3 regions of the Pseudomonas sp. JDS28PS106 genome follow, and region 1 is predicted to be linked to each of the others. Evidence: riboswitches for the same ligand, from Rfam matches in the RefSeq annotation. Region 1 holds a riboswitch; each other region holds the start of a gene.
The links. Region 1 has a riboswitch for cobalamin ahead of cobO (cob(I)yrinic acid a,c-diamide adenosyltransferase). Riboswitches for the same ligand answer to the same signal wherever they lie in the genome.
Positions count from the first base shown of each region.

Region 2: another riboswitch for cobalamin. It lies ahead of TRP66_RS02170 (ABC transporter substrate-binding protein); the one in region 1 lies ahead of cobO (cob(I)yrinic acid a,c-diamide adenosyltransferase).
Region 3: another riboswitch for cobalamin. It lies ahead of cobW (cobalamin biosynthesis protein CobW); the one in region 1 lies ahead of cobO (cob(I)yrinic acid a,c-diamide adenosyltransferase).

Region 1 covers NZ_JBAJGT010000003.1:223,125-226,394, reverse strand. Annotated here, with positions in the region: gene TRP66_RS06325 (hypothetical protein) at 1-764, shown strand, start outside; cobalamin riboswitch at 846-1,058, shown strand; gene cobO (cob(I)yrinic acid a,c-diamide adenosyltransferase) at 1,154-1,765, shown strand; gene TRP66_RS06315 (cobyrinate a,c-diamide synthase) at 1,775-3,070, shown strand; gene bluB (5,6-dimethylbenzimidazole synthase) at 3,067-3,270, shown strand, end outside.
Region 2 covers NZ_JBAJGT010000001.1:508,140-511,409, forward strand. Annotated here, with positions in the region: gene TRP66_RS02160 (ABC transporter ATP-binding protein/permease) at 1-1,066, shown strand, start outside; gene TRP66_RS02165 (hypothetical protein) at 1,101-1,403, opposite strand; cobalamin riboswitch at 1,509-1,713, shown strand; gene TRP66_RS02170 (ABC transporter substrate-binding protein) at 1,853-2,878, shown strand; gene TRP66_RS02175 (FecCD family ABC transporter permease) at 2,875-3,270, shown strand, end outside.
Region 3 covers NZ_JBAJGT010000002.1:39,314-42,583, reverse strand. Annotated here, with positions in the region: gene nfuA (Fe-S biogenesis protein NfuA) at 1-137, shown strand, start outside; gene cobM (precorrin-4 C(11)-methyltransferase) at 222-968, opposite strand; gene TRP66_RS03355 (cobalamin biosynthesis protein) at 1,000-1,458, opposite strand; cobalamin riboswitch at 1,548-1,759, shown strand; gene cobW (cobalamin biosynthesis protein CobW) at 1,866-2,939, shown strand; gene cobN (cobaltochelatase subunit CobN) at 2,943-3,270, shown strand, end outside.

The sequences.
Region 1 (3,270 bases):
GCATCTACCGCCAGGCGACCATGAGCCGCTACGATGGGCAGCTGCTGTACATGCTCATCGCTAAAACGGGCGTTCTGATCTTTGCAGTGGCCTGCGCCATGAGCTTCGGCCTGATGGTTGCGAGCAAGCACGGCATTTTTGTTTCTCTTCTTGCTGAATTCGCTCCCTACGGCGACTACATCGAATACGTCAAAGATTTTCTCACCCATCACGAAATCACCACTGCAGAAAAGGCGTCTGTGTGGGCGTTTCTGGCGCAGGCATCAGTCCTGTCATTTGTTCTGGCGTGGTCCTTGCCCCGTATCTTCACCGGTTTGCTGATGCTGCGCCATCAAGCCTCGGCGGCTTCCATCAAAGGTTTGATCCTTGCTTCCAAAGTGCCCACCCGTCCGTTGACGAGGCAGCTTATGGAGTCAATGCGGGACAAGAACAACCAGTACATGTTCTCCATGGAAGATCGCAAGGGGTATGTCGGGCGGGTATCCGACATCGGTGATCTGCATGAGGCCGGTGGTATGGACGAGGACTTTCAGATCGTCCCTACCATGAGCGGTTACAGAGACAAGGATACTTTGAAGGTTACCTACACCACGGATTACTCCGCTGTAGTTGAAGAAATGTTGCTCAAGGGACGGAACGTCGGATTCACAATCGTTCTCTCGCAGAAAAACATCGTGTCGATGAGCCGGTTCGAAGACGAGATCTGGAGCAATTTCAAGGCGCGTCAGGAACGCGCCGACGAACCAACCGATAGGTTTTCATGATCGTCCAGCCCAGTCTGCCGACAGGCTCTGAGGGTTGATTGGCTGGACGTGTTCATTGACGCTCCCGGTGCAACCCTCTACCCTTCGCGGTTTGTTTCAGGTGCTCCGCAATCGCCGATTGGCGGAGTGAAACAGGGAAGCCGGTCAGTATCGACAGATTCGATCCCGGCGCTGCCCCCGCAACGGTAGATGAGTCAAGGCTGCGCACAAGGCCACTGTGTCTGACACGGGAAGGCGCGCGGTCGGGAATGCCCGCTCATGAGCCCGGAGACCGGCCTGATCCAGTCCAACAGCACCACGGAGGGTGGTGCTCTGCGCAGGGTATTGCTCTCTGCTGTTCAGTGCTGTCCTTCCGTCTGCTTTCGCGTGTCCTCGAGCGGAGAGCTGAGATGAACGAATCCCCCGAACGCGACGAACGCCATCTGGCGCGCATGCAGCGCAAGAAAGCCGTAATGGATGAGCGTATCGCCAATTCCCCCGACGAATGCGGCCTGTTGCTGATCCTGACCGGCAACGGCAAGGGCAAGAGCAGCTCGGCGTTCGGCATGCTCGCCCGCGCCATGGGCCATGGCATGCAGTGCGGTGTGGTGCAGTTCATCAAAGGGCGCAACAGCACCGGCGAGGAATTGTTCTTCCGCCGCTTTCCCGAGCAGGTGCGCTACCACGTGATGGGCGAGGGCTTTACCTGGGAAACCCAGGATCGCCAACGCGATATCGCGGCTGCCGAGGCGGCTTGGGCGGTGTCCTGCGAGATGCTGCGCGACCCGAATGTCGGTCTGGTGATCCTCGACGAACTGAACATTGCCTTGAAGCATGGCTATCTCGACCTCGATCAGGTCATGGCTGACCTGCAGGCGCGTCCGCCCATGCAGCACGTGGTGGTGACCGGTCGCGGCGCCAAGCCGGAGCTGATCGAGCTGGCTGACACGGTTTCCGACATTGGCGTGGTCAAGCACGCGTTCCAGGCCGGCATTCGTGCCCAGAAAGGCATCGAGTTGTGAGTGACCTTCATGAGTGAGCCGCGCCAATGTCCGGCGGTGCTGATCGCCGCGCCTGCCTCGGGGCAGGGCAAGACCACCGTCACTGCGGCGCTGGCCCGCTTGCATCGCAACCAGGGCCGCAAGGTTCGCGTCTTCAAGTGCGGCCCGGATTTCCTCGATCCGATGATTCTCGAACGCGCCAGTGGAGCGCCGGTGTACCAGCTCGACCTCTGGATGGTCGGCGCCCAGGAAAGCCGTCGCCTGTTGTGGGAAGCGGCCGGCGAGGCTGATCTGATTCTGATCGAAGGGGTCATGGGGCTGTTCGACGGCACGCCGTCCAGCGCCGATCTGGCGCGGCATTTCGGTGTTCCTGTATTGGGCGTGATCGACGGCAAGGCGATGGCCCAGACCTTCGGCGCACTGGCGCTGGGGCTGGCGCGTTATCAACCGGACCTGCCGTTCGCCGGGGTGCTGGCCAACCGCGTCGGCACGGTGCGCCACGCCCAACTGCTGGAAGGCAGCCTGACCGAAGGTTTGCGCTGGTACGGCGCGCTGTCACGTGAGACAGATATCGAGCTGCCGAGCCGCCATCTCGGTCTGGTGCAGGCGAGCGAACTGACCGATCTCGACTTGCGGCTTGATGCCGCTGCGGCCGCGCTGGCGGAGACCTGTGAAGTGGCGCTGCCTCCAGCCGTCACCTTCGCTGCGCCTGACGCATCGTCCGTCGAGTCATTGCTGGCCGGGGTACGCATTGCGGTTGCCCATGACGAAGCCTTCGCCTTCACTTACGGCGCCAGCCTCGATCTGTTGCGCGCCATGGGCGCCGAGCTGTGTTTCTTCTCGCCGATCCGTGACGAGGCCTTGCCGCCGGCCGACAGCCTGTATCTGCCCGGTGGCTATCCCGAGCTGCACCATCGCGCGCTGGCGGAAAACAGTTCCATGCTGCTCGCGATCCGCGAGCACCACCGGGCCGGCAAGCCGATACTCGCCGAATGCGGCGGGATGCTGTATCTGCTCGACGCCCTCACCGATGTGGAAGGCGAGCGCGCCGAACTGGTCGGTTTGCTGCGCGGTGAAGCAGTGATGCAGAAACGCCTGGCGGCGCTGGCCTTGCAAGCCGTCGAACTGCCCGAAGGTCTGCTGCGCGGGCACACCTATCATCATTCGCTGACCAGCACCGAAATCCAGCCGATCGCCAGGGGCGTGAGCCCCAATGGCGGGCGCGGCGCTGAAGCGGTTTATCGTGACGGGCGGCTGACCGCTTCCTACGTGCACTTTTATTTTCCTTCCAACCCACAGGCGATGGCGGCGCTGTTCAGACCATGAGCGACCAGGCCTACAGCCCAGACGAGCGCGCCGCCGTTTATCGGGCGATCGCCGAGCGCCGCGACATGCGCCACTTCAGCGGCGGGAGCGTCGCGCCCGAAGTGCTGGCGCGTCTGCTGGAAGCGGCGCATCAGGCGCCCAGCGTCGGCCTGATGCAGCCGTGGCGTTTCATCCGCATCACCGATGCCACGCTGCGGGCA
Region 2 (3,270 bases), on a different contig from region 1:
GCAGCAGCGCTTCGAAGCGGACTTTCGCGCCAGCCTGCTGCGCAAGCGCGACCACGCCGAGCAGATCGCGCTCTATCGAGGCGAGGCGGTAGAGAAGCGTCAACTGGCCGAGCGTTTCGAGCGCATCGCCGGCAATTGGTGGCAACTGATGGAACGCATGCGCAAGCTGCAATTCTTCACGGTCAGCTATGACCGGGTAAGCCGGATCATTCCGGTGTTCGCCGCCCTGCCTGCCTTTCTCGCCAAGACCATCACCCTGGGCGGGCTGATGCAGATCCGCAGCGCCTTCACGGCCGTGCAAGGCTCGCTGAGCTGGTTCATCGAAATGTACCCTCGCCTGGCCGCATGGAGTGCGACGGTAGAGCGGGTTGGCCAGTTCCATCAGGCCATCGAGGCCACCAGGGCCCAGGTACGGCCGATTGACCGGGCGCAGGTTTTGCGGGTCGAGCATTTACAGATCCACCAGCCTGACGGCAGCGTGCTGCTCGACGACCTGAACCTTGCCGGCCACGCGGGCGAATGGCTGCAAATTGCCGGGCGCAGCGGGCTGGGCAAGTCTACGCTGTTGCGCACCCTGCACGGGCTCTGGCCGTACTACCGGGGTCACTGGACGCTGCGTGAAGGGCCTAGCCTGCTGATTCCTCAGCAACCGTACCTGCCGACTTTGCCGTTGCGCGAATTGCTGGCGTACCCGGCGGCGCAATGTCCGCCGGATACGCGGCTGGTGGAAGTCCTGCGCGAGGTCGGGCTGGCGCAGCTGGCGGAGCGACTGGATGAGCAATGCGAGTGGCCACGTCAGCTGTCCGGTGGCGAGCAGCAACGGCTCGGACTTGCTCGCGCACTTCTGTATGCGCCGCAGACGCTTTATCTGGACGAAGCGACCAACCAGCTCGATGACGCCAGCGCCTGCGAGTTGCTGGGCAAACTGCGACGCGCGCTGCCCGGCACGCTGGTCGTTGGCATCAGCCACCAGCCGAACGTGGGCCGGTTGTTCGACAGGACGGTGGAGTTGCCGGATTCGCAGCGGGCACATCGCCAGCAAGCTGGCTCCTACGGGACCGGGTAGGAGCCAGCTTGCTGGCGATAAGGCCTGTCGGCGCTCAGCCTTCCCAGGCCACGGTGCGCAGGCGCCACAAGGCGACGTCCAGCAGATCTTTGGTGAACAGAGGTGCAAACCTTGGTTGCAACATCAGCGATTCCATCGTCAGGTCTTCCCGCCCTTCGCGAACCAGACGTTTGAATCCGTCCTGGAACTGGCCGGAGACGATGAAATGAATGGCAACGTCCACCGGGTGCTGCTCATCGACCATTTTCTCCCACCGGGGAAAATGGTAGCCGGCCTCGTGACACTTCTTCACGTCTTCGCGGACGGCCTGGGCGAAGGCTTCTCGTAGTGCTTCCACGGATTTCACCTGCTCGATCGGTTGATAGGCCCACCATAAATAGCACGTCGGGCGCGGCATCGGCAGTCTCCGGCGCAAAGCATTAGCCAGGTCAAGGCTGATCGTTTACCATCGCGCCCCGTCGGTTTCCGAGAGGAACTAACAGGGAATTCGCGCGCTTCGCTCAGCCGAGGCGCAAACGAAACTGCCCCCGCAACTGTAGGCACCGAGCCTGTTCCGAAGCATCTGCAAGCCACTGGGGCGACCCGGGAAGGCCGGAACCGGGCGATGACGTGCCAGTCAGGAGACCTGCCGACCTGCTGCAAACACTGACCGGCGGGGTGTCCGGGAAGGACATCTCCGCGCGCTCTTTCTGCGCTTCGTCTTGCCTTGCCTGCACGGCACTGGCCTGGGATGTGTTTCCTGCATGTACCTTGCGTCCTGCACACGTACGATAGGAGATCGCATTCATGTCCCTGCCCCGCTTCGCCGTCCTGATCGCAGCGCTCATCGGCGCCACCGGTTTTTCGTCGCTCGTGGCCGCCGCACCCACTCATTACCCCCTGACACTGCAGAACTGCGGCATGCCGCTGACGTTCGAGCGGGCGCCTCAGCGCGCGGTCACCATCGGTCAGGCTGGCACGGAAATGCTCTACGAACTGGGCCTGGGCGACCGGCTGGTCGGAACCTCACTCTGGTTCAATGACGTGCTGCCGCGCTTCAAGGCGCAGAACGACAAAGTGGAACGTCTGGCCGACAACGACCCCAGCTTCGAGTCGGTCATCGGCAAGCGCCCCGGTCTGGTCGCGGTGCAGCTGGAATGGATGGTCGGCCCCCAGGGCGTGGTCGGCACCCGCGAGCAATTCCATGACCTGAAGATTCCCACTTACATCATGCCGTCCGACTGCGAAGGCAAGGACAATCTGGTCGGCGCGGATGGCACGCGCCTGGAGCCGTTTCGCATTGAGTCGATCTACACCAGCATCGAGCAACTGGCGCAGATCTTCGACGTCCAGGAGCGCGGCCAGGCGCTGGTGGCGCAGTTGCAAGAGCGTCTGAAAAACGCCCTGGCCAACGTCCAGCGCAACCATGACAAGGACGTGTCGGCGGTGTTCTGGTTCTCCAGCGCCGATCTGGACATCGACCCCTACGTCGCCGGTCGCAAGGGCATCCCGGACTTCATGCTCAAGAGCCTTGGCATGCGCAACATCGTCGAGTCCGATGAAGAGTGGCCGACCGTGGGCTGGGAAACCATCGCCAAGGCCAACCCGAGCATTCTGGTGATCGCGCGTATGGACCGCCGCCGCTTTCCGGCCGACGACTATCGCAAGAAGCTGGAGTTTCTCAAGGCTGACCCGGTTACCCGCAACATGGACGCGGTGAAGAACGACCGTATCGTGATCATCGACGCTGATGGCATGCAAGCCAGCCTGCGCCTGTTCACCGGCATCGAAGAACTCGCTGCCGCGGCCGACCGGTTCAGCAAGGCACCATGAAATTTTCCGCAGCGCTAGGCCATGCATTCTGGGTAACGGCACTGCTACTGGCGGCCGTGCTGGCCGGCACGGCCATCGGCGAGACGGCGATCGGCCCTGAGGCGATCCTTCAGACCCTGGCCAACAAGCTGTGGGGCGCGGGCTACGTGCTCGACCCCATAGACGAGGGCATCATCTGGAACTATCGCCTGACCCGCGCCATAGTCGCTGCCGCCTGCGGCGCGGGGCTGGCGATTTCCGGCGTGGTGCTGCAATCGCTGCTGCGCAATCCGCTGGCCGATCCTTATCTGCTGGGCATTTCAGCCGGGGCGTCGACCGGCGCCGTATCGGTCGCCGTGCTGGGTCTGGGCGCGGGCGCCGTCTCGCTCTCGGCCGGTGCCTTCGCCGGCGCG
Region 3 (3,270 bases), on a different contig from region 1:
GCGGTTGCCAGGGCTGCGGTCAGGCTGACGTCACCCTCAAGGACGGTATCGAGCGCACCTTGCTCGAACGCATTCCTGAGCTGTCCGGCGTGCGCGACGTGACCGATCATACCCAGAAAGAAAACGCGTATTACTGATCAGTTGATCGCCAGCAATGCGGATCGCCGCCCGCTGGTTCCTACAGTTCCGTTGTAGGAGCCAGCTTGCTGGCGATAGCTTATTTACGGTCGATACAAATGCGCATGCCCGGCGCGATACAGCGATGACTCGCTGAACGGGTCATCCCCCAGCACCTTTCCCACCAGAATCAACGCCGTACGCCGAAAATCCTTTGCCTTCACCTTCGCGGCGATATCGGCCAGCGTACCCTGCACCCAATCCTGATCCGGCCAGCTGGCCCTGTGAATGACGGCGATCGGACATTCCACGCCATAGTGCGGCGTCAGTTCGGCGACGATCTTTTCCAGGTGATTGACGCCGAGATGAATTGCCATGGTCGCTTGATGGCGGGCCAGGTCCCCGAGCTTTTCCCCTTCGGGCATCGACGTCTTGTCCGCGTATCGGGTCAGGATCACGCTCTGGGACAGGTCAGGCAGCGTCAGTTCGGTGCCCAGTAGCGCGGCGCACGCGGCGGTCGCCGTTACGCCTGGGACAATCTCGAAGGGAATGCCCAGCCGGCGCAGATGGCGGATCTGCTCGCCGATGGCGCCGTAGAGGCTCGGATCGCCGGAGTGAACGCGCGCGACGTCCTGGCCGCGTTCATGAGCAAGTTTCATCAGCGCCACGATCTGCTCCAGATGCAGTTCGGCGCTGTTGGTGATTTCATCGGCGGTATGGCCTTCGAGCACCGCCAACGGCACCAGCGAGCCGGCGTAAATGATGACCGGGCAGCTGCGGATCAGACGCTGGCCCTTGACGGTGATCAGCTCCGGGTCGCCGGGGCCGGCACCGATAAAATAGACGGTCAATGGGTTCTCCAGACAGAAAGGTGACGAGTGATTATCCGTTACCCGGACCTGCCAACGCCAAGGCAAATGTCGCCAGACGGGATTTGCGCCGCGGAATCAGCAGGCGCGCCCCACCGCCGGCCAGCTGACTGGCTGCCGCCAATGCAGCGCCTTCGGCGACGCCATGGCAGCCGGTGCGAGCGAACGCCAGCGCCGAGCGATGGGTGAGTTGCGCATCGAAGGGTGCCAGCTGCGCGGGTGGCATCAGCACAAGCGGCAAACCGAGCTGCCGGGCCAGCTCCAGCAGGCCGGGCTCTTCCGCCTTGGCCGTAGTGCTGGCGAGCGCGTCGATGCGCTGGATGTCCAGACCGTGCTCGGCCAGCGCGCCGTCGATCAGTTCGCGAAGATGAGCGGCCTCGCAGTCCTGCCGGCAGCCAAGTCCGACGACCAGAACCTTGGCGCGCAGCGGGCGGTGAGTGGCGCTTCCGGATGTTGGAAAATTGTCGATCATGGCTGCCTGCGGCCGGCAAATGCGCCGCAGCAAATCACGGCAGGGCGGGCATCGTCAATCTGAACGATTGACCTGCCCGCAGGCACTGCGTAGCCTTGCGGGTTCGAGGTTCTCCAGCTGAAGGCTGGAGCTAAGACGGGAATGCGGTATAGGCCGCAGCTGCCCCCGCAACTGTAATCGGTCAGGTCGTTCGCACAGCCACTGCACACGCGGGAAGGCGCGGGCGACACGCGTCACGCGGCCTCTACTGCCGCGTCGCGCCACCGGAAGCCAGGAGACCTGCCTCGAACCGGGCTTGTGCCCGCGAATTCTCACTACAACCGGGCGGGGTGATCCGGTGGCGAATCGAGCCTTGGGCGCCGTGCCCGGCTGTCGTCCTGTCTGCCCGCCGCGCCAAAGGGCATCTGATGAAAACACTGGCCAAGCTTCCCGTCACCATCGTCACCGGCTTCCTCGGCTCGGGCAAGACCACGCTGTTGCGCCATATGCTGGACAACGCGCAAGGCCGCCGTATCGCGGTCATCGTCAATGAATTCGGCGAGCTGGGCATCGACGGCGAAATTCTCAAGCAGTGCAGCATCGGCTGCACCGAGGAGGAGGCCAACGGCCGGGTGTATGAGCTGGCCAACGGTTGCCTGTGCTGCACCGTGCAGGAAGAGTTCTTCCCGGTGATGCGCGAGCTGGTGGCACGCCGTGGCGATCTGGATCACATCCTGATCGAAACCAGCGGCCTGGCCCTGCCCAAGCCGCTGGTGCAGGCGTTCCAGTGGCCGGAGATCCGCAATGCCTGCACGGTCGACGCGGTGATTACCGTGGTCGACAGTCCGGCGGTACGGGCCGGCACCTTCGCTGCTTATCCCGAACAGGTGGACGCCCAGCGCAAGCTGGATCCGAACCTGGACCACGAGTCGCCGCTGCACGAGCTGTTCGCCGACCAACTGGCAAGCGCCGATCTGGTCATTCTCAACAAGGTTGACCAGATCGACGCCGAAGGGCTAGCTGCGGTGCGGGCTGAAATCGCCGAAGAGCTGTCGCCGGCGGTCAAGGTAGTGGAGGCCAGCAACGGCCGCCTGCCACTGAGCGTCCTGCTGGGCGTCAACGCCGAATCCGAGCTGCATATCGATGGCCGCAAGACTCACCACGATCACCACGACGACGAAGATCATGACGACCACGACCATGATGCCTTCGACTCGATCTCCATCGAGCTGCCCGAAGCCGACGAGAGCGTGCTGCTCGATGCGCTGACCGCGCTGGTGGTGCAGCACGGCATTCTGCGGGTCAAGGGCTTCGCGGCGATTCCGGGCAAACCCATGCGTCTGTTGATCCAGGGCGTCGGCACGCGGTTCGACAAGCACTTCGACCGCAAGTGGGGCGCGGACGAAGCGCGTCTGACCCGGTTGGTGCTGATCGGCCAGGCCCTGGATGCGCCGGCCTTGGAAGCGCAACTCACCGCTGCGCTCGCTGCGCTCGCCGGTTGATCCATGCACCTGCTGAGAACCCAGCCCGGCGGATTCGTCCCGGACGACAGTATTGCCGACCTTGGTCAGACGCCGGCCGAGCTGGTGATTCTCTGTAGCGGCGATTCGAGTCTGGCGCTGCTGGCGCAGGCCGCGCAGCAGCTGCCGGACGAGTACCCCAGCCTGCGTCTGGCCAATCCGATGCAGGTGCAGAACCATGCCTCGGTCGACCTCTACGTCGAGGAAGTCCTGCGCCATGCCAAGGTCATCCTGATCTCGCTGCATGGCGGCATCGGCTACTGGCGCTATGGTGTCGAGCGCCTGATGGAACTGGCCGCCACCGGGGTGCAGG